4 regions of the Arthrobacter sp. 2RAF22 genome follow, and region 2 is predicted to be linked to each of the others. Evidence: riboswitches for the same ligand, from Rfam matches in the RefSeq annotation. Region 2 holds a riboswitch; each other region holds the start of a gene.
What was found. Region 2 has a riboswitch for thiamine pyrophosphate ahead of AB4068_RS06535 (ECF transporter S component). Riboswitches for the same ligand answer to the same signal wherever they lie in the genome.
Positions count from the first base shown of each region.

Region 1: it holds a riboswitch for thiamine pyrophosphate, as region 2 does, so the genes downstream of both, thiO (glycine oxidase ThiO) here and AB4068_RS06535 (ECF transporter S component) in region 2, are expected to answer to the same signal.
Region 3: it holds a riboswitch for thiamine pyrophosphate, as region 2 does, so the genes downstream of both, thiC (phosphomethylpyrimidine synthase ThiC) here and AB4068_RS06535 (ECF transporter S component) in region 2, are expected to answer to the same signal.
Region 4: it holds a riboswitch for thiamine pyrophosphate, as region 2 does, so the genes downstream of both, AB4068_RS14065 (bifunctional hydroxymethylpyrimidine kinase/phosphomethylpyrimidine kinase) here and AB4068_RS06535 (ECF transporter S component) in region 2, are expected to answer to the same signal.

Region 1 covers NZ_JBFRGL010000001.1:344,617-350,429, reverse strand. The annotation lists gene AB4068_RS01525 (RNB domain-containing ribonuclease) at 1-900, opposite strand, end outside; gene thiE (thiamine phosphate synthase) at 938-1,627, opposite strand; TPP riboswitch at 1,654-1,773, shown strand; gene thiO (glycine oxidase ThiO) at 1,765-3,069, shown strand; gene thiS (sulfur carrier protein ThiS) at 3,066-3,302, shown strand; gene AB4068_RS01505 (thiazole synthase) at 3,306-4,112, shown strand; gene AB4068_RS01500 (4a-hydroxytetrahydrobiopterin dehydratase) at 4,175-4,507, shown strand; gene AB4068_RS01495 (hypothetical protein) at 4,539-4,841, opposite strand; gene AB4068_RS01490 (DUF3107 domain-containing protein) at 4,878-5,102, opposite strand; gene AB4068_RS01485 (TetR/AcrR family transcriptional regulator) at 5,153-5,692, opposite strand.
Region 2 covers NZ_JBFRGL010000005.1:76,155-81,967, forward strand. The annotation lists gene AB4068_RS06530 (ABC transporter ATP-binding protein) at 1-763, opposite strand, end outside; gene AB4068_RS06535 (ECF transporter S component) at 763-1,392, opposite strand; TPP riboswitch at 1,467-1,603, opposite strand; gene AB4068_RS06540 (NUDIX hydrolase) at 1,820-2,548, shown strand; gene AB4068_RS06545 (DUF4235 domain-containing protein) at 2,600-2,860, shown strand; gene mnhG (monovalent cation/H(+) antiporter subunit G) at 2,857-3,324, opposite strand; gene AB4068_RS06555 (monovalent cation/H+ antiporter complex subunit F) at 3,314-3,592, opposite strand; gene AB4068_RS06560 (Na+/H+ antiporter subunit E) at 3,589-4,155, opposite strand; gene AB4068_RS06565 (Na+/H+ antiporter subunit D) at 4,152-5,741, opposite strand; gene AB4068_RS06570 (Na(+)/H(+) antiporter subunit C) at 5,738-5,813, opposite strand, start outside.
Region 3 covers NZ_JBFRGL010000020.1:16,963-22,775, reverse strand. The annotation lists gene ffh (signal recognition particle protein) at 1-709, shown strand, start outside; gene AB4068_RS14410 (alpha/beta hydrolase) at 813-1,562, shown strand; gene thiC (phosphomethylpyrimidine synthase ThiC) at 1,563-3,392, opposite strand; TPP riboswitch at 3,388-3,495, opposite strand; gene AB4068_RS14400 (amidohydrolase family protein) at 3,573-4,667, shown strand; gene AB4068_RS14395 (VOC family protein) at 4,746-5,624, shown strand; gene AB4068_RS14390 (hypothetical protein) at 5,695-5,813, shown strand, end outside.
Region 4 covers NZ_JBFRGL010000019.1:8,546-14,358, reverse strand. The annotation lists gene AB4068_RS14070 (Rne/Rng family ribonuclease) at 1-1,422, shown strand, start outside; TPP riboswitch at 1,567-1,663, shown strand; gene AB4068_RS14065 (bifunctional hydroxymethylpyrimidine kinase/phosphomethylpyrimidine kinase) at 1,655-3,175, shown strand; gene rplU (50S ribosomal protein L21) at 3,596-3,904, shown strand; gene rpmA (50S ribosomal protein L27) at 3,965-4,228, shown strand; gene obgE (GTPase ObgE) at 4,374-5,813, shown strand, end outside.

The DNA of each region.
Region 1 (5,813 bases), on a different contig from region 2:
GTACTCGCCGTAGCTGGTCCCCTCGGTCCAAGGCTTGCCGAGCGCCCCGGCCTGCCGTTTGAAATGGAGCAGCGAGCGCTCATCGGGAGCGGGCATGGTGCGCAGGATTCCAACCTTGCCGTCGAGCATCAGCTGGGCCGCCGCCATCCCGGTCATGAGCGAAACCTGGGCGTTCCAGTCCTCGACGGGCAGCGAGGGAGCTGCGACGATCCTGTACCCCCCGCCGTCGGGCAGTTGGACGATTTCTTGTTCAGGCATGTTCAGGCTCGCTCCGCCGCGGCGGCGTTCGAGTTCCACCCGTTTGAGCCCGACCTCCTTGAGCAACTGCAGGACGGGATCAGCTGTCCCGGAATCGATCGCGGACTGGACGCCCTTGTAGTTGAGCTTGGCGCGGCTGCGTACGCTTGCCCGGCGAACTGAGACGGTGCGGAACTCTGCTTCGGCATCGAGTTCGAAGTCCCACACGAACGCTCCGCAGTCCTGGCCCGCCAGCAGGCTTCCGGCGTGCTCGCTGATGATCTCGGGGTGCAGCGGTATGCGGCCGTCCGGCGCATAGTACGTCTGTCCCCGGTGGCGGGTCTCGGCGTCGAGCGCTCCTCCCGGTGGCACAAAGGAGGGCACATCGGAGATGGCGTAGAGAACCCTGTAACCATTCCCGGACCGCTCAATGAAGAGGGCCTGGTCGAGATCCGTGGAAGAGGCCGGGTCGATCGTGATGAACGGAACGCCCGTGAGGTCCTGTGCCGGCAACCTGTGTCCTGAAACCGCGGCCTCCGCGTCGCGCAGTGCTTCAGCGGGATAACCAGCGGGCAGCTCGAGTTCGGTCCGAAGCGCCGCCAGTGCTTCCGCGAGCTGGTTCGACGTTTCAGAGACGTTCGGGGCTATGCGCTGATGTGACACGAAAGTCAGGGTAACTCCAAAATCTCCCGGCGTCTCGCTAGGCCGCCGCTGCGTCCAGTGCGGCCAGGAGTGCCTGGGCTGCCGCCGTCGGATCCTCGGCCTCGGTGATGGCGCGGACCACAACAATGCGGCTGGCGCCGGCCCTCACTACGTCTTCCACGTTGCTGAGATCGATGCCGCCGATCGCAAACCAAGGAAGCACTACGCCGCCGACCGTCTCTTCGTCTGCCTGCTTCACCGCATTGGCAGCGTACTTCACCAGATCGAGCCCGACGGCGGAGCGTCCAGGCTTGGTGGGCGTGGCCCACACAGGCCCGACGCAGAAGTAGTCCAAGCCGCTGCGGCCAGGCGACGCGGCGATGGCTGCGTCAATCTGCTCCGGCGTGTGCGTGGAGAGGCCGATGATGGTGGGGTCGTGGAGCAGCTTCCGGGCCGAGCGCAGCGGAATGTCCTTTTGGCCGATGTGGAATACCGGCGCGCCCGACAGGGAAGCGACGTCGGCGCGGTCGTTGACTGCCCAGAGGCGCCCGTGACGGTGCGCCACGGATTGCAGGATCTCCAGGAGTTCCAGTTCCTCTGCCGCTTCGATGGTCTTGTCGCGCAGCTGGATGATGTCCACGCCGCCCTCGAATGCGGCATCGACAAACTGCTCAAAATCACCCTGTTGCTTGCGGGCGTCGGTGCAGAGGTAGAGGCGGGCGGTGGTGTGGACATCGTGCTGGGTCATGGAAACAGAGTAGTTCCTCTAAACTGGGCTGGTACCGCGGGAGCCGCGGCGGCAGTCACAATCGCCGCGCGGCTGAGAGGGCTTCAGCGCCGACCGCTTGACCTGATCCGGCTAGTACCGGCGTAGGGAAGGACTCCATGGACGAAGTAAACACCCAGCACGGGCCCCTGCACACAGACGTGGCGGTGATCGGGGGCGGCGTCATTGGCCTGGGCATTGCGTGGGAAGCCCGAAGGTCGGGCCGCTCGGTTGCCCTGATCGATCCCGCGCCGGCCAGCGGCGCTACTTTCGCGGCGGCGGGGATGTTGGCACCCGTCAGTGAACTGCACTACCAGGAAGAGGACCTCCTGGAGCTCATGCTCGAATCGTCGGCGTTGTGGCCGGACTTCGAACACAATGTGACCGGCTCACGAACCCGACGCAGCACGGGTTACCGGACGACGCCGACCCTCGCCGTCGGTGCGGACGCAGCGGACCGCCGGGCGCTCGCCGATCTTCGGGACGTCCAGCTGGCCCATGGCCTGGTGGTGGAATCCGTGCCGTTGCGCGAAGCACGGGAGCGTGAGCCGCTCTTGAGCCCGCAGATTTCCTGTGCCTTCGACATCCCGGGCGACCACCAAGTGGATCCTCGCCGGCTTTCGGCCGCGATTCTAGGCGCGCTGGCGGAGCACCAGCCCGGCGATTCGAGCTGGATTCCGGGGGCCGAAGGCGGTTTCGCGGTCCGGGACACTGCGGCGGGCCTCCTGTGGGAGGACGGGCGCGCCGTCGGGGCCGTGCTCGGCTCAGGCATCGAAGTGCTTGCCACGGAAACGGTGGTAGCCAACGGACTCGATGCCGCCCGCGTGAAAGGACTGCCGGATGGATTGTCGCTCCCGTTGCGTCCCGTCTACGGCGACATACTGCGGCTGCGCGTCCCGGACCACCTGCAACCGCTGGTCACCGCCACGGTCCGGGGAATGGTGCGCGGAGTGCCCGTCTACATCGTTCCCCGCGATGACGGGACCGTGGTGATCGGCGCGACGCAACGTGAGGACGGATTGTCGTCGTCCGGGGGATCGGCCAACCCGGTGTCAGCCGGCGGCGTCTACCAATTGCTCCGCGACGCCCAGGTATTGGTTCCGGCCGTTGCCGAGCTGGAACTCCTTGAAGCAACTGCCCGGGCCCGTCCGGGCACCCCGGACAACGCACCGCTGCTGGGCCGCGTCGAAGGTCGGGAAGGAACCGTGCCCGGCCTCATCGTGGCCAGCGGCTTCTTCCGCCATGGCGTGCTCCTCACTCCGGCAGCGGCAAAAATCTGCGTTGGACTCATGGATGGCACCGCCGATCCCCGGTGGAACAAATTCCGCCCGGACCGCTTCTCCCGCCCGCTCTCAACAGCAAGGGCTTCCGCAGACGGCCCATCGGCCGATACCTTAAATCCCCTTCTGAAGGACCACGCATGAACATCAAATTGAACGGCGCAGACCACACGCTGAGCGACGACGCTTCCGTCACCACCCTCGTCAGCCACATCACCGGACGCGTTGTGGATTCCAGCGGCCAAGCGGCCGACGGACGCAAGATCGGCGTCGCCGTCGCACGCAATTCCGAAGTGGTGCCGCGCAGCCAGTGGGCTGCCACCGCGCTCGCAGACGGCGACGAACTCGAAATCGTTACCGCAGTACAGGGAGGCTGAACCATGACCACAGCAAGCACTCACGAAGCAGGCACCCGAACCGATGCCCTGGTGATCGACGGTGTTGAGTTCGGCTCGCGCCTTATCATGGGAACCGGCGGAGCTCCGAGCCTAGACGGCCTCGGGGCAGCCTTGCTGGCTTCCGGCACCGAACTCACTACCGTCGCCATGCGGCGGTACTCACCGACGGAAACCGGTTCGCTGTTCCAATTGCTCGTAGACCACGGCATCCGTGTCCTGCCCAACACCGCCGGCTGTTTTACCGCCAAGGATGCCGTCATGACAGCCGAGCTAGCCCGGGAGGCATTGGAAACGGATTGGGTGAAGCTCGAGGTCATCGCCGACGAACAGACGCTGCTGCCTGACGCCGTGGAGTTGGTGGATGCGACGGAGAAGCTGGTGGACCGCGGCTTCAAGGTCTTCGCCTACACCAACGACGACCCCGTACTTGCGCTTCGCCTGGAGAACCTCGGGGCAACTGCGGTGATGCCGTTGGGCGCGCCTATCGGCACCGGCCTGGGCATCCTGAATCCCCACAACATCGAGCTGATTGTGTCCCGCGCTTCGGTGCCGGTAGTGCTCGACGCCGGCATCGGCACCGCGTCCGACGCCGCACTGGCCATGGAGCTCGGCTGCGACGCCGTGCTGCTGGCCACCGCGGTGACCCGCGCGCAGAATCCGGTGCAGATGGGCGAGGCCTTCAAACACGCGGTCATCGCCGGTAGGCTGGCGAAGCAGGCGGGCCGCATCCCGCGCAGGGAACACGCCCTGGCCTCCTCGGCCATGGAAGGCCGGGCCGAGTTCCTCTAGCGGCCGACGCTGGCCGCTCCGGGGATTCCTGCGAAGATTCCGCGTCTGTGAAGGAGCCCCGAATGGCCGGCAAGGACGACATTCTTTCCAGGTCCACTATTGACGACGCCCTGGCGGAGCTGCCGGACTGGCGGTATCGCCAGGGCGCCCTCGTCACCGCCTACAAGTGCCCGACGTCGGCTGCCGCACTCGAGTTGATTGCCGCCGTCGGGCGCATTGCCGAACAGCAGAACCACCACCCGGACCTGGACTGGCGCTACAACCGGGTGTTCATCCTCTACACGTCCCACGATGCCGGGAGCGAGGTAACGCAGCGCGACGTCCGGGCGGCTAAGAGCGTCAGCGAAGCGGCCGCGGAAGCCGGGGCAGTTGCCAAACCGGAAGCCACGCCATGAGCCGGATCTGCAGATAGAGCCGCAGCGCTGGTTAGAGCCTCAGCGCCGCGGTCAGCTGGGCGGTGTCGTGCCGCTTCCGATGGCGGCCCAGGAAGTAGGACGCCACGGCGGCCGCCACGGTCCCCAGAATGATGGGCAGGACCCACGGGATCCACGTCACGCCAGGCTGGTAGCCAAAGCCAAGTTGGATGAAGATCACCCAACTCAGCATGGCGACGGCGACCGAAACGCCGGCGGGCAGGGTGATTCCGTACGTTCCACGGTGTTTGTCAGTTCCCCAGACAATGAAGCCTGAAGCGATGGTGGCTAGCGCCACGATGACAAGTGAGAGCATGCGGACTCCTGGCTCGCTGGTGTTCTTGCCTGTTGCTTAGAGGGCGCCGAAGCCGACCCGGCGTACTTCCTCGGCGCCGATCTCCACGTATCCGAGGACATTGCCGGGAACGATGACCTGGCGGCCCTTTTCGTCGGTCAGGCGCAGGTCCGTGCCGTTGGCAATGGCCTCGCTCACGATCTTGGCAACAGCCTCGGCGTCGAGAGCGGACTCAAGCGCGATCTCACGGCCAACATTCTGAATGCCGATCTTTACTTCCACAGCGGGGCCTCCCAGCCAATCAAAAAAATACTCAGTCCTCTATTTGTAGTCTAGGACTCTTTCGGGAAGCGACTGATTCCGCGCCAAGCTAAACGGTAGATCAGGTCGCTGGCGACATCGAGGTCCAAATCGCCGTCGGTTTCGAGCCAATACCGCGCGCTGACCTGCGCCATTCCCGCCAGGCCCCGGCCCAGCAGCTGGGCCTCCAGCGGGGGCAGCTTGGTGTCTTCGGCGATGACCTTGGCGACGGCGTCGGCGAAGGTGCGGTTGAAAGTCTCCAGCCGGGAGCTGACGTCCGGGTCATTGATGAGATCGGATTCGAAGACGAGCCGGTGGGCTTGGTCATCGCCCGCGATGAAACGGTAGTAGGCGCGCATGACGGCCTGGACGCGCTCCTTGTTGTCCGACGTCGAATTCAGCGCCGTGAGCATCTGGTCCGTGAGCGTGGCCAGGTGGCTGTCGAGGAGGGCCATGTAGAGCTCCCGTTTCGACGGGAAGTGTTGGTACAGCACCGGCTTGCTGACATGGGCGGTCTCGGCGATTTCGTCCATCGCCGCACCATGGAAGCCGTTGGCAACGAAAACTTCCAAGGCGGCATTCAAGAGCTGGGCCCGGCGCTCATCGCGTGGCAACCTGGCCGAACGGGGCGAACCGGTCCGATCTTGCCTGACCTGCGCCTCTTGTTTGATACGTGCACTCTCGGCCACTTGT
Region 2 (5,813 bases):
CGTCCAGAAGCACCGCCGGCGTCGAACCTCCCGCGGAGGAGGAACTGCCCGGCTGAAGCACCACAATCCGGTCCACGAGGTCTTTCCAGACCGATACCCGGTGTTCCACCACCACCAAGGTGGCGCCGGTCTTGTCCAGGCAGCGGCCCACGGCATCGCGCACTTCCAAGACGCCGGCCGGGTCAAGGTTGGCGGTCGGCTCGTCCAGGAGGATCAAGCCGGGCCGCATTGCCAGTATGCCGGCGAGCGCAAGGCGCTGTTTCTGCCCGCCCGAGAGGGCCGACGTCGGGTGGTCGAGCGAAAAGTTGCCGCTGGCACTGCCACCGGCACTCCGCAGCAGCCCGACGTCGTCGAGCGCTTCATGGACCCGCTTCCAAATCTCGTCCCGCGGCACGCAAAGGTTTTCGGCGCCGAACGCGACGTCGTCGCCCAGGCGGGAAAGCACCACCTGGGTTTCGGGGTCCTGTTGCATGAGTCCGGCACGGCCCCGCTGGGCCTTCGGGGAAACGCCGTCCACCAGCAACGAGCCGGTCTCGTCGGCGTCGTCGCCTTCCTCGCCCAGCACGCCCGCCAGGGCATGGAGGAACGTCGACTTGCCTGCGCCCGAGGGGCCAAGCAGCAGGACGCGCTCGCCCGGACGGATGTCCAGGTCCAGGGCGTGGATGGCCTGCGTGGTGCGGCCGGCGTGCCGCCAGCCCCAGCCCTGCGCGGAAATGGCGGCGGGTCGCACCACGGCAGAGGTGCCGGAATCAGGACTGGGCATCAGGAAAAGACGGGCTCCGAGGCGGCCTTGCGTGACGCGAACGCGCTCAGGACACCGGTCCTGGCCAGGCCGCGGGTAGCGATCCAGGACAGGGCACCGGCAATGACGGCGCCGGAGATCGTGCAGAACACGATGTACGCGAGCTTGTCGACCGGTTCGTAGGCGATGTTCCAGCCCCACGGCAGGAAGGAGTCGTTCAGGCCGCAGAACAGGCCCGCACCGGCACCGGCCAGCAGGGACACCGGCAGGTTGAACTTCTTGTACATGAAGGCCAGGAAAATGAGTTCCGCACCGAGGCCCTGGAGCAGGCCCGAGATCAGCACCGTGGTGCCGTACTGGGAACCCATGATGAGCTCGCTCGTGGCGGCCACTGTTTCGCAGAAAATTGCCGCACCGGGTTTGCGGACGATGAGCATGCCCAAGACTGCCGGAATCATCCAGCCGCCGGCGATCAGGCCGCTCAGGGGCGGGTAGCCGGCGGACATAGGTGTTGCAACCAAAGCCATCTGGTCCCATGCCCAGAAGATCACGCCACCGGCGATCGAGATGAGTGCCGCCACGACGATGTCCACGACGCGCCAGTTGTAACCAGGCTTGGTGAGGCCCGGCCTTGCAGAAATACCAGTCATTTTGTCCTCCTGAGGAACAGGAGGGGAAAGTGTTCCCGGTTGCCTGCGAGCGGCTTCCGCCGCGCCGGTCCGGACACTATGAGAACTCGACTCCCTTGCGCCGGTACTAGCCGGATCAGGTTCGAGGGTCTGCGGCTGTCCGCACTCTCAGCGCCCGTCCTCCGTGCCGCATTGCTGCGTGCCCGACGGCGGCGCTCCCCTGTCGTTATCAATCCACCCTTTTGGGCGTGGTTCAGTTTACACCTTGGCGGGGTTGCGGGCGCTGTGTTGGCGTCCGCGGAACGGTCACAAACACGCGGAGACGACGGATTCTGCTGGATCACTCGCCGGGTGAGCGCAGGCCGGCCCGGAATGGCGCGGGCGGCCGCAGAAACTGGGACAATGATCCAGCAGAATGTGACGCGGCAGAGCGGGCAAAGGAGCGGTCTTGGCAGGCAATGGCGAAGCGAACAGCACCACGGTGGCGGAACCGAGGCTCGCCGCAAGCGTGATCCTGGTCCGGGATGCCGCGGTTCCCGGGGGCTCTCAAGGTGCGGCGCAGGCTTTGGAGGTGTTCGTCCAGCACCGGGTTTCCACGATGGATTTCGCCGCGGGCATGGTGGTCTTCCCCGGGGGCCGGGTGGACCAGATGGACAGCTCCGGCTGGGACTTCGCGGACGACGTCGTCGAGCAGCACGCCGCCGCATGGCACCGGAGCAGCATCGCCGTCGAACCTGCCTCCGCCAGGTTCAACGCCGGCCGGGTGCTGGCGGCCGCGCAGCGTGAGGTGTTCGAAGAGGCCGGGCTGAAGCTTGACGCCACCACCCTCCGCCCGTGGGCCAACTGGGTCACTCCGCAGGACCAGCCCAAGCGCTTCGACACGTACTTCTACCTTGCCTGCCCGGTTTCCGGTGCCGAGCCAAGGCACCAGACCACGGAAGCGTCGTCGTCCTTGTGGACACCCGTCCGCGGAATCCTGGACGCCGAAGTCGCCGGAACACTCAAGCTCATGCCGCCCACGCTTGCGCTGCTGGATGAGCTCGTCGCCCTCGGCACAGTGGAAGCGATACTGGCCGAGGACCGTGACATCGTGCCTGTCCGTCCAAAGCCCGGGGCCTTGGAGGAGTTCTTCCGGCAGAGGCGCCAAGCTCCATCCGTTGCTCCGGAACTGCCCTGAAGTGGGGTTAGGCTGGGGACGGTCCTGTTTCCACCCGCAAGGAGTCCCGGAATGAACCTCCTCATCAAACTGCTCGGCACCGGCGTGAGCATCGGCGCTGGCTTTGTCGGCACCAAGCTCGTCAATGCGCTGTGGGAAAAGTCCACCGGCAAGAAACCTCCCAAGGGTCACGATGATATGGAGGCAAGCCTGCGCTCTGCACTGACCTTCGCCCTGATTTCGGCGACTGTCAGCGCCGTCATCCAGGTTTTCGCAAGCCGCAGTACCCAGCGCGCCATCTCGCGTTTCTCGAAGACACAGGACATCGTCTAGGCTGACGGCCCGCCGTTGGCGCCTTGAGGGCCTGGGCTCCCGCCGTTCCCGGTGTGGGGAGTTGTCGGGTCGGCTTGGGCTTTCTCCGCTGCCCGTTGACCGGCGGCCCGCAGCACCACGGCCTCGAGTTCGTCGATGCTCAGCAACTCGGGGTGCAGGTGCTTGGTCCGGTAGCCTGCGCGGCCCACCATGTGTGCGGACACCGGCACCGTCAGCAGTTGGAAGATCCAAGCGACGGCCAGGATCGGCCACACCCACCATTCGCGCATCTGCAGCCCGATGGCTGCCAAGACGAGGAACAGCCCGAGCACTTGCGGCTTGGTAGCTGCGTGCATGCGGCTCATCAGGTCCGGGAAGCGCAGCAGGCCGATCGCCGCGCCCAATGACATCACCGCACCGACAATCAGCAGCACCGCGGTGACGGCATCGATGACGGCGTCCGCTCCGGTGGCGTCAGGAGTCATTGACCTGTCCTCTCCGGTCGGCCACGAAGCGCGCCACCGTCACCGATCCGATGAAACCGATCAGCGTCAGCGCGACGAGCAGCACGAGGTTGTTGGGGTGCCTGTTGACGGCCATGTCGATGGCCAATGCAGCACCCAGTATGGCGAGCAGCACGTCCGAGGCGAGCACCCGGTCCAGCAGGGACGGCCCGACGGCGATCCTGTAGATCGCGCCGGCGGCGGCGAGGCTAAGGACCACCGCCGTGACGATCAGCACGATGTCTTTCACGAGCGAGCTCCCCTCGTTGCAGGCCAGCCTTCGGCCTGGAGTGCGTCCATTTCCGCCTGGGTACCCATGATCCGGATCAGCGAGGCCTCCGTGTCCTGGACTTCCTTGCGCAGCTTGGCGGTGTCCACATCGTTGCGGACATTGAGCCCATGGATATAGAGCGTGGACGTCGAGCGGTCCACCTCCACCACCAAGGAACCCGGAATCAGCGAAATCACGTGCCCTGTTGCGGTCACCATGAGGTCGGAATGGCTGCGGAGGGGAACAGCGACGACGGCGTTGGTTACCAAGGGCCCGCGGAAGACCGCGAGGTACATGACCTGGAAGCTCGCGGCCACCACTTTGCCAAGGAACACGACGGCGAAAGGAATGGCGCGCAGCACGTTGAATCGTCCGCTGAGCTCCACTGGAGGCAAGTAGAAGACCCTGGCTACCACCACGGCGATCAGCGCACCGAATACCAGGTTGCCGGGGCTGAAGTCCCGCCAGAGCGCACCCCACACGACCACCAGCCAGACCAGCAGGGGCAACTCGGTGCGGAACGAAATCCGCTTGCGGCTCACTTGCCAACCCCCTGCAGTGGGGTCGACGCACCCGGCGCAGCGATGCCCGGGACTTTGGCATTCTCGCCGAGCACGGAATGGATATACGCCGTACGGTCCAGCATCTGTTCCGCGGAGTTTCCGGCCAATTGGAACAGCGGACCTGCGAAGACTGTCAGCGCCACGCCAAAGACCACCAGCGCGGCGGTTGGCCCCACCATGGTCCTCGGAAGCAGGCCGACGGCGGCAGTGTCCTTGAGGACGGCGGCCGGGTAGTCAGCGTCCTCGGGCTTCCGCCAGAATGCGCGGTTCCAGACGCGGGCAATGGCCAGCAAGGTCAAGAGGCTCGTGACCACCCCGCCCACCACCAAGGTAATGGCCAGTGGTGTCCCGAGGGCGATGCCTGCCTGCAGGAGTCCGAGCTTCCCCAGGAACCCGGAGAAGGGCGGGATTCCCGCGAGGTTCATGGCCGGAATGAAGAACAAGAGCGCGAGGAGTGGAGACAGCTTTGCGAGCCCACCCAGCCTATCCACCGACGAGCTCCCACCGCGGCGCTCGATCAAGCCGGTCACCAGGAACAGGCTCGTTTGGACAGTGATGTGGTGGGCCACATAGAAGACGGCGGCAGCAAGCCCGGCTACGGAAGACATGGCAAGCCCGAACACCATGTAGCCGATGTGGCTGACCAAGGTGAAGGAGAGTAATCGTTTGATGTCGCTCTGGGCTATGGCACCGAGAATGCCCACGAGCATGGTGAGGAGCGCAACCACCATCAACGGGGTGTTCAAGGTATCGCCCGGGAACAGCAGGGTCTCCGTGCGGACCATGGCGTAGACGCCCACCTTGGTGAGCAAACCGGCGAACACGGCAGTGACCGGTGCCGGTGCGGTCGGGTACGAGTCAGGCAGCCAGAAGGACAGCGGGAACACGGCGGCCTTGATGCCGAAGGCCACGAGCAGCATGACGTGGAGCAGGTTCCTGGTGCCCGGATCCAATTCGGCCAGCTTGATGGCGAGATCCGCCATGGTGATGGTTCCGGTGGCCCCGTAGATCATCGCAATGGCGATCAGGAACAACACCGATGACACGACGGAAACCACCACGTAGGTGACCCCGGCGCGGATGCGCGGACCGGTACCGCCCAGTGTCATGAGCACGTAGCTCGCCGTCAGCAGGATCTCGAAGCCGACGTACAGGTTGAAGAGATCACCGGTGAGGAAGGCGTTCGAGACACCGGCCACCAGGATCAGGTAGGTCGGGTGGAATATCGACACCGGTGCCTCACGGTCGCCGTCGGCCATGCCCTGGCCGGTGGCGTAGATCAGCACCGCGAGGCTGATGACGGAGGAGACCACCAACATGAGCGAGGAGAACTGGTCCACCACCATCACCACGCCAAACGGCGGCTGCCAGCCGCCCAAGGTGACGGATGCGGTGCCTGTGGTCCATACCGAGGCAAGGAGCCAGCATTCCAGGAGCAACGTGAGGGACAACAAAGCGATGCTGACCGCGCGTTGGGCCAGCGGGTTCCTGTTCAGGGCGAACGTCAGTGCGGCACCGAGGATGGGAAGCACGACGGCGAGCGGCGCCAGGCTGGCGATGTTCACAGGGGGCCTCCTTCCTTGGCTGCTTCGGTGACTGCCGTAACCGGGAATTCGGAAGTTTCCTCGGGAACCACC
Region 3 (5,813 bases), on a different contig from region 2:
CCTGGACGACTTCGAACTGTTCCACCCGGACCGCATGGCTTCCCGCATCCTCGACATGGGTGACGTTCTCACCCTGATCGAACAGGCCGAGAAGAACTGGGACAAGGATGAAGCGGCCCGGATGGCGAAGAAGTTCGCCGACCAGGAAGACTTCACCCTGGACGACTTCCTCGCCCAGATGCAGCAGATCCGCAACATGGGCTCCATGAAGAAAATGCTCATGATGATGCCGGGTGCGCAGAACATCCGCCAGCAGCTGGAGCAGTTCGACGAGCGCGAAATCGATCGCGTGGAGGCGATTGTCCGCTCCATGACCCCGCACGAGCGTCTGGCTCCGAAGATCATCAACGGCTCCCGTCGGGCCCGCATCGCCCGTGGTTCCGGTGTGCACGTCTCCGAGGTCAACGGCCTCCTGGAGCGTTTCGCGCAGGCCCAGAAGATGATGAAGAAGCTGGCCCAGGGCGGCGGCATGCCCGGGATGCCTGGCATGCCCGGCCTCGGTGGCGGTTCCCGCAAGGCAAGCAAGAACGCGCCCAAGAAGAAGGCCCGTTCCGGAAACCCCGCCAAGGCTGCCCAGGAACTGCGCGACGCCGAGAACAAGCGGGCGAACGCCGTCCGCACCGGCGCGGCATTCGGCCAACCATCCGGCGACTTCGACCCCTCGCAGCTGAACCTGCCCAAGGGCTTCGACAAGTTCCTCGGTAAGTAGCCGTCCCACCCAACTGGCTAGCAGTAGGTGTCGTTTTGACCCCTCAGAACGACAACAACTGCTAGTGAGTTGGGTTGTCAGCCCCGTGCCATAGGCTGGGGGGATGCAAAAGCAGCGCGTCGTGTTCGTCCATGGAGCAGGCACATTCGGCGCTGCGGCGTGGCCGAAACAGCATGGCATGGCGCTGGCGTACGATGCACTGTTCCTGAAACGCCACGGCTTTGATGCGCAGACCGAGCCTTTGGAATCCGATGTTGCAGCCGATGTGGAGATTATCCTCGAGTGCCTCGGAGCTCGGGAGGCCGCATCGGCCCCCGGCCCCGCGCGTGGGGGCCATGTGGTCGCGCACTCGCAAGGCGCGATTTCCGCCATGTTGGCCGCGGTGGAGCGGCCGGACCTGGTCCGCTCCCTCGTGCTGGTGGAACCGGCTTGTCTTTCCTTGACAGCTGAATTACCCGCCACCGCGGCGTACCGGGCACTCATGGAGCCGTTGTTCCGGATCCGGCACGAACTCAGCGATGACGATTACCAACGCGAATTCGTCCGCAGGGCGTTTTCTTCCGAGGCGGCTGTCCTCAGCACCCCGGAGGCCCGGCGAACCGCGCGACGCCTGCGGCTCCAGGCTCCGCCGTGGGAAGCGCCCCTGCACATTGTGCCGGGAGTTCCCACGCTTGTGCTGACCGGTGGTTGGGAACCCCTCTACGAAGAGATCGCCGGCTACTTGCAGGAAACCGGCGCCCTCCACCGCGTTGCGGCTGGAGGACACCGGCCTCATGACTCAGTTGAAGGAGACCGGATCATCCGCTCCTTCATCGCGGATGTCAGCCGCGCCGGATCAGTCCAGGCTTCCTGATCAGTTCAGGTTTCCTGACGCCGCCTCACGTTTTCCTGCGGGAACCTCAAGCTCGGGCAAGTAGACCTTGCCCCCTGATGCCAGGAACTCCTCGCTCTTTTCGCGCATGCCGCTATACATTTCCGCGATGGCCGCTTGGGAATCGGCCGAGCCGTATTCGTCGCGGATGTCCTGGCTAATGCGCATGGAGCAGAATTTTGGTCCGCACATGGAGCAGAAGTGCGCCGTCTTGGCCGGTTCTGCCGGGAGTGTCTCGTCGTGGAACGATTCTGCCGTGACCGGATCCAACGACAGCGCGAACTGGTCACGCCAGCGGAACTCGAAGCGGGCCTTGGACAGCGCATCGTCGCGTTCGTGGGCGCCGGGGTGCCCCTTGGCCAGGTCAGCGGCGTGGGCGGCGATTTTGTACGTGATCACGCCGGTCTTGACGTCGTCCTTGTTGGGCAGGCCCAGATGTTCCTTCGGGGTGACGTAGCAAAGCATCGCGGTTCCGTAGCGTGCGATCTCCGTCGCGCCGATGGCGGAGGTGATGTGGTCGTAGCCCGGGGCGACGTCGGTGACAAGGGGGCCCAGCGTGTAGAACGGCGCGCCGTCACACAGCTCCTGCTGGCGCTCCACGTTCTCCCGCACCAAGTGGAACGGGATGTGTCCGGGGCCTTCGACCATGACCTGCACGTCGTACTGCCACGCGCGCTTCGTGAGCTCGGCCAAGGTGTCCAGCTCGGCGAACTGCGCGGCGTCGTTCGCGTCCGCCGTTGCGCCCGGGCGCAGTCCATCACCCAGCGAGAACGCGACATCGTACTTGGCGAAGATTTCGCAGAGCTCGTCGAAGTGGGTGTAGAGGAAGTTTTCCTCGTGGTGGGCCAGGCACCAGCCCGCCATGATGGAGCCGCCACGGGAAACGATGCCCGTCACGCGGTTCGCGGTGAGCGGCACGTACCGCAGCAACACGCCGGCGTGGATGGTCATGTAGTCCACGCCCTGCTCGCACTGCTCAATGACGGTGTCGCGGAAGATTTCCCACGTGAGCTTGTTGGCTTCGCCGTTGACCTTCTCGAGGGCCTGGTAGATGGGCACGGTGCCGATCGGTACGGGGGAGTTACGGATGATCCATTCGCGGGTGGTGTGGATGTCATCGCCCGTGGACAGGTCCATGACGGTGTCGGCGCCCCATTGCGTTGCCCACTGCAACTTGTCCACTTCTTCGGCGATGGAGCTGGTGACGGCCGAGTTGCCGATATTGGCGTTGATCTTCACCAGGAACGCCTTGCCGATGATCATCGGTTCGGATTCGGGGTGGTTGATGTTGTTGGGGATGATGGCCCGGCCGGCAGCGACCTCGCTGCGGACGAGTTCCACATCGCAGTTTTCGCGAAGTGCCACGAACTGCATTTCGGGCGTGACGATGCCCTGTTTCGCGTAATGCATCTGTGTCACGGTCTTGCCGTCGACGGCGCGGCGGGGCACCGGCTGTGCCCCCTTCCACTCCGCGGAGGCGGCGCCGCGGCGCACGGCCGACTTGCCGTCGTCGAGCAGGTTCCGTTCGCGGCCGCTGTAGGCCTCAGTGTCGCCGCGGACTTCGATCCACTCGCTGCGGAACGGTTCGAGGCCCACCACGGGATCACTCCCGGGTCCGGCGGTCCGGTACACCTGGAACGGGGCGTTGGCCTCGCCGTTGGGGGACGGTTCGAGGGCGATTTCCGTCACTGGAACCCGGATTCCCGTGTCGGCATCCTCCAGGAACGCGAGGGAATGCGACTTGAGGGATTGGGTCACATCGTGGTCCGATCCCTTTTGGGTAGGGCTCAGCTGTGTTTCTTTGGTGCTCAAAGGATTACTCACTTCCTTCGCCGGCATTACCCGGACAGGTTCAACGGTCGCAGGCTGCATCAGCCCGATCTCAGCCCTTGCAAGGGCCCCCGTGTGGTCGTAGACGAAGCTACCACAGCTGCCAGCGCTTGTGACAGATGTGACCGCGCCGGCGAAGCCCCCGGGAACTAGGGTGGAATCATGGCGGAAATCATCGAATTCAGCGGCGCCGTCCTCACCGGGCCGGAGGAGGAACGGCGCGGCCTCTGGTCGGTCGACGGACGGCTGACCTTCGTCCGGCCCCTTGCGAAGCCCGACGTCGTCCTGGACGGTTGGGTGCTTCCCGGCCTGGTCGACGCGCATTGCCACGTTGGCTTGGGCAAGGGCGGAGCTGTCGACGAGGAGACTGCCCGCCTGCAGGCGACTGCGGACCGGAATGCCGGGACCCTCTTGATCCGCGATGCCGGATCCCCAAGCGACACGCGCTGGCTGCAACGCCGGGCGGACATGCCGAGGATCATCCGCGCGGGCAGGCACATCGCGAGGCAACGGCGGTACATCCCCGGGCTGGCCGAAGAGGTGGAGCCGGAGGATCTGATGGAGGCAGTCCGCAAGCAAGCGCGGTCCGGAGACGGCTGGGTCAAGATCGTGGGGGACTGGATCGACCGCTCCGCCGGGGATCTCGGCCCGTCCTTTCCGGCCGCCGTCGTCAAGGACGCCGTCGCGGCCGCACACGACGAGGGGGCGCGGGTGACCGCCCATTGCTTCGCCGAAGGGACAATCGATGACATGCTCGACGCCGGGATCGACTGCATCGAGCACGCCACCGGATTGTTGCCCCACCACATTCCCCGGCTGCTGGACCAGGATGTGCCGATTGTCCCCACGCTCATCAACATTGCGACGTTTCCGGACATCGCGAAGCAGGCTGAAACCAAATTTCCGCGCTACGCCGCCCACATGATCGCGTTGTGGGAGGGCAGGCATGAGCGGGTCCTTGAGGCGTTCGACGCCGGAGTGCGGGTGTACGCCGGAACCGACGCCGGAAGCGTCATCAAACACGGCCGGATCGGCGAGGAGATCCTGGAACTCCAGCGGGCGGGTCTTCCGGCGGCCGCCGCCCTCGATGCTGCCTGCTGGTCCGCCCGTGAGTGGTTGGGTGCCGACGGCATCAGCGAAGGCGCCAGCGCAGACGTCGTGCTCTACGCAAAGGATCCCCGAGCGTCCCTAGAGATCGTGCTGCAGCCCGGATGCACCGTTCTGAGGGGACACATTTCAGGAAGCGCCGGGCATTAGGAATAAATTGAAGCTTCAAGTAATTTAGATACATAGAGGTTGCCGAAGGGCGGCGCCACAAAAAGCCGGGAGTTTCACATGACCATCACATCCAGCCAGGATCTCCTTCCTGCCGAACTCACCATGGGCACTGTCATGCTCAAAGTGGGGGACATGAAGCTCATGGGCGACTACTACCAGCGGGCGCTGGGGCTGGACGTTGTCGCCGAACAGGACGGCGGGCTCTACTTCGGCCGGCTAGGCAAGCCGTTGGTGCACCTCGCGCCGGCCGCTGGTCTCCAGATCCCGGACCGCGGAGAGGCCGGACTCTTCCACACGGCGCTGCTTTTCGAGGACCAGCCCTCGCTCGCCGCAACTGTTGCCTCCGCCGCGCAGTACGAACCCCACGCCTTCGTCGGCAGTGCCGACCACTTGGTCAGCGAAGCCTTCTACTTCACCGACCCGGAGGGCAACGGCATCGAACTCTACTACGACAAGCCCCGTGAAGGCTGGGAGTGGAACGGCAGCTCGGTCGTGATGGACAGCTTGCCGCTCCCGCCGCAGCGCTACCTCCAGCAGCACCTGAGTGAAGCGGCCGTGACGGGCCAGCATGGGGCGGGCGCCGGCGTCGGGCACGTCCACCTCCAGGTGGGCGACGTGAAGACCGCCCATGATTTCTACGTCGACACCCTCGGCTTCGAGCAGACCGCCGGCTGGCACGGGCAGGCCCTGTTTGTCTCCGCGGGCGGCTACCACCACCACATGGCCATGAACGTGTGGAACAGCCGCGGTGCAGGCCCGCGCAAGGACACCCTCGGCCTCGGCGAGGTGGTCATCGAAGTGCCGTCAGGAAACGACGTCGGCGCGCTCGCCGATCGCCTCAAGGTAGCGGGCATCGCCTCGCACCACACGGGCCAGGAGCTCCGCTTCGAGGACCCGTGGCGCAACCGGCTGCGGGTCGCGGTCCGCTACGCTTGATCCGACGGCGTGGCGCATCTCGGCCGCTGCGCCGCAGCTCCGTTGGCACGACTGAATGAGAGTACTTTCCATGGGCTTTGCTGAAATCTTTGTTGCCACCCACGATGAAGCACTCAAGAGGGCCGCCGCCCTGGAGAAGGGCAGTGACGTATCCGGCGCCGCGGTGCGGATCCCGGGAATCAGCGATTT
Region 4 (5,813 bases), on a different contig from region 2:
ACCATCAAGGTTGTCCGTGACGTCTTCAACGAGGACTTCTCCAAGCTCATCGTCTCCGGCGATGAAGCCTGGGACACGATCGAGGCCTACGTCACGTACGTGGCGCCGGACCTGGTGGGACGCCTCGAGAAGTGGACCTCGGACCAGGACATTTTCTCGGCATGGCGTGTGGACGAACAGATCCACAAGGCCTTGGAACGCAAGGTCTTCCTGCCCTCCGGTGGTTCGCTCGTGATCGACCGCACGGAGGCCATGACGGTTGTCGACGTCAACACCGGGAAGTTCACCGGCAGCGGCGGCAACCTCGAGGAGACCGTCACCAAGAACAACCTTGAGGCTGCCGAGGAAGTGGTCCGCCAGCTCCGCTTGCGCGACATCGGTGGAATCATCGTCATCGACTTCATCGACATGGTCCTGGAATCCAACCGCGATCTCGTGTTGCGCCGCCTGGTCGAGTGCCTCGGCCGGGACCGTACCAAGCACCAGGTCGCCGAGGTGACCTCGCTTGGATTGGTCCAGATGACCCGCAAGCGCATGGGCACCGGCCTGCTGGAGGTCTTCGGCGAGCAGTGCGAGACGTGCGCAGGGCGCGGAATCGTCACGCACGACGAGCCCGTGGAGCACCGTCGGGCCAACGTCGTGGCAGCTGAACACCACCACCCGCGCACGGAGTCACAGCCAGCCGTCCGCCCCGAGCAGCGCAAGCGTCGCCGCGGCCGCGGCACGGGGCCGGGGACCACTGAACTGCCCGTCACCCCTTCGGTGCCGGTCCACACTGTGGAATCCACCGACCCGAACCGGCAGGCAGCCACCCGCGCAGCCCTTGCCACCATCGCGGCTGCAGCCCACGCTGCCCACCTGCACGACGACGAGCTCCACCACGCGGCGGAATTGCTCGCCGACGGGCACGCAGCGGAAGTAACCCCGGTCCGGGCCCCAGCGGCCCCGGTCCAGGCTCCGGCCGCTGCTTCGAGTGGCGAGGAACGTTCGAAGCCTGTGCTGCGATTCGGCGGCGAGGAAGTTGCGTTGCCTTTCGTCCACCACGAAGAGGAGGCTGCAAGTGGCACACCTGCCATGAGCCTGGACCTATTGGCACAGGCATTCGCAGGCCTCGGAGAAGCTCCGGACACCGCCACGACGTCAACGTCAGCCAAGGAAACCCCCGCAGAGGCCCCCGCAGCCGTTGCAAGCGGTGAATCCCCGGACTCGGGTTCGCGTGGACGCCGAGGCCGACGCAACCGTAGCGCCAGCCGGGCCCAGGGTGCCGCCAACGCCACCAACGTGGAGCACCACGAGGTTGCCGCGGCTGCTTCCGGTGGGGCCGCGCACGAGGCCAAGGCGGCAGACGCCGCCCCGACGAAGCCGACGGCGGCAGCGGAACCGATCATCCTCGGCGTCGGTGTGCCGAAGTCCGAACTCTGAACGCAGTACCGTGCCTAAGCCCCGGCCGTTTCCGCTCCTGTGGAAACCGCCGGGGTTTCGGCGTTGTGGGCCAATCCGCCGACCCTGGCAGTCCGGTTGCAATGGGCGATTTCAGCGGGCGAGGCGTGATCAGGGTTAAGCTAGGGGACTGACACGGGGTGCCGCGCACCGAGCCGGCTGAGACCAGACCCGTTGAACCTGTCCGGTTAGCACCGGCGAAGGGATGTCTCGCATGACTGTTTCGGCGCAATCATCTGTCTACCCGCTCAAGGCCATCCAGCGCCCCATCCCCAGGGTCCTCAGCATCGCCGGCTCGGACCCCTCAGGTGGTGCTGGGATCCAGGCAGACCTGAAGAGCATTGCGGCCAATGGCGGCTACGGCATGGCCGTCATCACGGCGCTCACTGTACAAAACACACAGGGCGTCACTGGCGTCCATGTGCCTCCCGTGGAGTTCCTGCGCCAGCAATTGGACGCCATTAGCGACGACATCACGGTTGATGCCGTCAAGATCGGCATGCTCGGGGACGCGGCGGTCATCCACGAAGTCCGCCGCTGGCTCGGCGAGGCGCGCCCCGCCGTCGTCGTCCTGGATCCAGTGATGATCGCGACCAGTGGCGACAGGCTCCTCGCGGAGTCCGCTGAAACCGCACTGCGGGAACTGCTGCCCCTCGCAGACCTGGTGACCCCCAACCTTCCGGAATTGGCCATGCTGCTTGGCGAGCCTGTTGCCACTGATTGGGCATCGGCGTTGGAGCAAGGCAAGCGCCTGGCCGCTAGCTGCGGAAACACCGTCCTGGTGAAGGGGGGCCATCTGCAGGGAGCCGGCTGCCCCGATGCCCTGGTCAATACCGGGGGAGTCCTGAGCCAGGACGTGGTGGAATTCGCCGGCCAACGGGTGGAGACCCGCAATAGCCATGGGACGGGATGTTCCCTGTCGTCGGCGATGGCGACGGCCAAGGCGCGGCTCGGCGATTGGGAGTCTGCTTTGCGTGTCGTCAAGCCCTGGCTCCAGGAGGCGCTGACCCGGTCCGAGGTGCTGGAAGTAGGGAAGGGCAACGGGCCGATCCATCATTTCCACGCGCTCCAGCAGGCCCTTCAACCGGGGGACTTCGCCGTCCGGATGTGGGACGCCGCCCAAACGGAACTGGCAGCCATTTATGGCTTGGACTTCATCCAGCACTTGCAATCCGGTGGTCTCAGCGAAGCGCAGTTCAGCTACTACCTGTCCCAGGATGCCATCTATCTCAACGGCTATTCCAGGGTCCTGGCACGGGCAAGCGCCCTCGCTCCGAGTGAAACCGAACAGCTGTTCTGGGCCCGCGGCTCGCAGATGTGCCTTGAAGTCGAATCCGAGCTGCACCGGAATTGGCTCAGTGGACGCCAGGTGAGCGGAGAGCTGGGCCCGGTCACCAAGGCCTACGTGGACCACTTGCTGGCGGCATCGGCGTCGGGAAGCTATGCGGTGCTGGTTGCTGCCGTGTTGCCTTGCTACTGGTTGTACGCCGAGGTGGGACAGCGGCTCCACCATGGGTTTGTCGAGGCCGGAGTATCGGACGAGCACCCCTATGCGGATTGGCTGCGCACCTACGCGGACGAGGCGTTCGCGGAGGCCACCCGCAAGGCGATCGACATCACGGATGCCGCCGCGCAGGTTGCGTCGCCCGCGGAGTGCACAGCGATGATGGAGGCGTTTGCCCAATCCTGCCGCTATGAAACGGCGTTCTTCGATGCTCCAAGGTTGCACGGCTGAGCCGGTCTTCCGGGGAGGAGGCACCGGAACGCGGCTTGCCCCCGCAGGCGTTGCAGCGTGTCGGCGTGAGGATCCGAGCTTTTCGCGGCCGGCAGGGTAAGGTGGACGGGCACGGTACCGGATGGCGGCATAGCCAGTCTGTGGCAGCCATCACGTGGCAGCCTCCGGACCTGGCCTCATTTGCAGCCGAAGGCGAAACTAGCGTAATCTAGATCTTCGGTGCTTACGCCAACACTTGGGTTATGCCCCTAGAAACCGTTCATTTGGAACTGACCTTTCATTTAGAACTATTCGAGGGATGACTCATGGATTCCGTACCGGAGTCCACGGCGTTGAGGCACAGCGTGAACCAGGCCCGTTTTTGGATCGGGGTTCCGCACGCAAATTTAGTAATAAACGTCGAGAGAAGTGAGTGCCCAAGTGGTGTACGCGATTGTCCGCGCAGGCGGCCGCCAAGAAAAGGTTTCCGTTGGAGACTACGTAACCCTGAACCGCGTCCCCGGTGGAGCCGGCAGCACCCTTGAGCTGCCCGCACTGCTCCTGGTGGACGGTGACAAGGTCACCTCCGCAGCTGCGGATCTGGCCAAGGTCAAGGTTACGGCTGAGATCCTCGAAGACCTCCGTGGTCCGAAGATCGTCATCCAGAAGTTCAAGAACAAGACCGGCTACAAGAAGCGCCAGGGTCACCGTCAAGAACTGACCAAGATCAAGATCACCGGTATCAAGTAACCACTGGTTGCTGTTCAGGTTTTCAACAGATTCCCCAGAATTTAAAGGCAGGCATTTCAAATGGCACATAAAAAAGGCGCGAGCTCCACTCGCAACGGTCGTGACTCCAACGCCCAGTACCTCGGCGTAAAGCGCTTCGGTGGCCAGGTCGTTTCCGCAGGCGAGATCATCGTCCGCCAGCGCGGCACCCACTTCCACCCGGGCGCCGGTGTCGGCCGCGGTGGCGACGACACCCTGTTCGCCCTGCAGGCAGGCGCGGTTGAGTTCGGTACTCGCCGTGGCCGTCGCGTAGTGAACATCGTTGCTGCTGCAGCTGCAGAGTAATAACACGTTCTGAACGGGTGGAGCGGGCCGTATGGCCCGCTCCATCTGTCTTTTTAACCGCACTAGAATTTACTAGGGCGGGCGGCCGCGCAACAGCGGCGCAACACGCACTTCAAGCAGTAATTTCCACATAGAGGAGAAACACGTGGCGACCTTCGTAGACCGGGTAGTACTTCACGTATCCGGCGGAACAGGCGGCCACGGCTGTGTTTCTGTTAAGCGCGAGAAGTTCAAGCCCCTCGGTGGACCCGACGGCGGCAACGGCGGCAATGGCGGCGACGTCATCCTGCGCGTCGATGCCCAAACCACCACCCTGCTTGATTACCACCACGCACCGCACCGCCACGCAACCAACGGCGGCCCGGGCATGGGCGACTGGCGGGGCGGCAAGAACGGTGAAACCCTCGTCCTTCCCGTCCCGGACGGCACGGTGGTCAAGACCAAGGACGGCGTCGTCCTTGCTGACCTCGTCGGCGAAGGCACCGAGTTCGTCGCCGCCGCAGGCGGCATGGGCGGCCTTGGTAACTCTTCGTTGTCTTCGCAGAAGCGCAGGGCGCCCGGTTTCGCCCTCCTCGGTATTGAAGGCGAGTCCAGCGACATCGTCCTGGAACTGAAGTCCATCGCAGACATCGCGCTGGTTGGCTTCCCCTCCGCGGGCAAGTCGAGCCTTGTCGCGGCGATGTCCGCGGCGCGGCCCAAGATCGCCGACTACCCGTTTACCACCCTGATCCCCAACCTTGGCGTGGTCCAGGCCGGTGACGTCCGGTTCACCATCGCCGACGTTCCCGGGCTGATCGAGGGCGCCAGCGAGGGCAAGGGCCTCGGCCACAACTTCCTGCGCCACGTAGAGCGTTGCGCCGCGCTGGTGCACGTGCTGGACTGCGGAACCTTGGAAGCGGACAGGGACCCGCTCACCGATCTTGCGATCATCGAGCAAGAGCTGGACAAGTACGCGGTGGACATGAGCTACGCCGGCGTTGACGGCGAAGTGGTCCCCTTGAACGAGCGCCCCAAGCTTGTGGTCCTGAACAAGGTGGACTTGCCTGACGGTCGGGATATGGCCGAGTTCGTCCGCCCAGAACTGGAACAGCGCGGCTACCGCGTCTTCGAAGTCTCTGCCACGAGCCATGAAGGCCTGCGCCAATTGAGCTTCGCCATGGGCGAGATCGTCATGGCCGCCCGCAAGGCCGTTGCGATTGCGCCTCCCAAGGTCGCAGCGCCTGTCCTGCGCCCCCGGGCCGTCAACGAGTCCGGCTTCAAGATCCGCCGCGAGGAGAAGAACCTCGAGCCGCTCTTCCGCGTGCTCGGGGAAAAGCCGGTCCGCTGGGTCAAGCAGACCGATTTCACCAACGAAGAAGCCATTGGCTACCTCGCCGATCGACTGGCCAAGCTCGGCATCGAGAACGAGTTGTTCAAGATGGGTGCCGTTCCGGGCGACACCGTGGTGATCGGCGAGGAAGACGGCGTGGTGTTCGACTGGGAGCCCACCATGATGGCGGGCGCCGAACTCCTGGCGACGCCTCGAGGAACCGACATTCGCGTTGCCGACATCGGCGACCGTCCCACCCGTTCGCAGAAGCGCGAC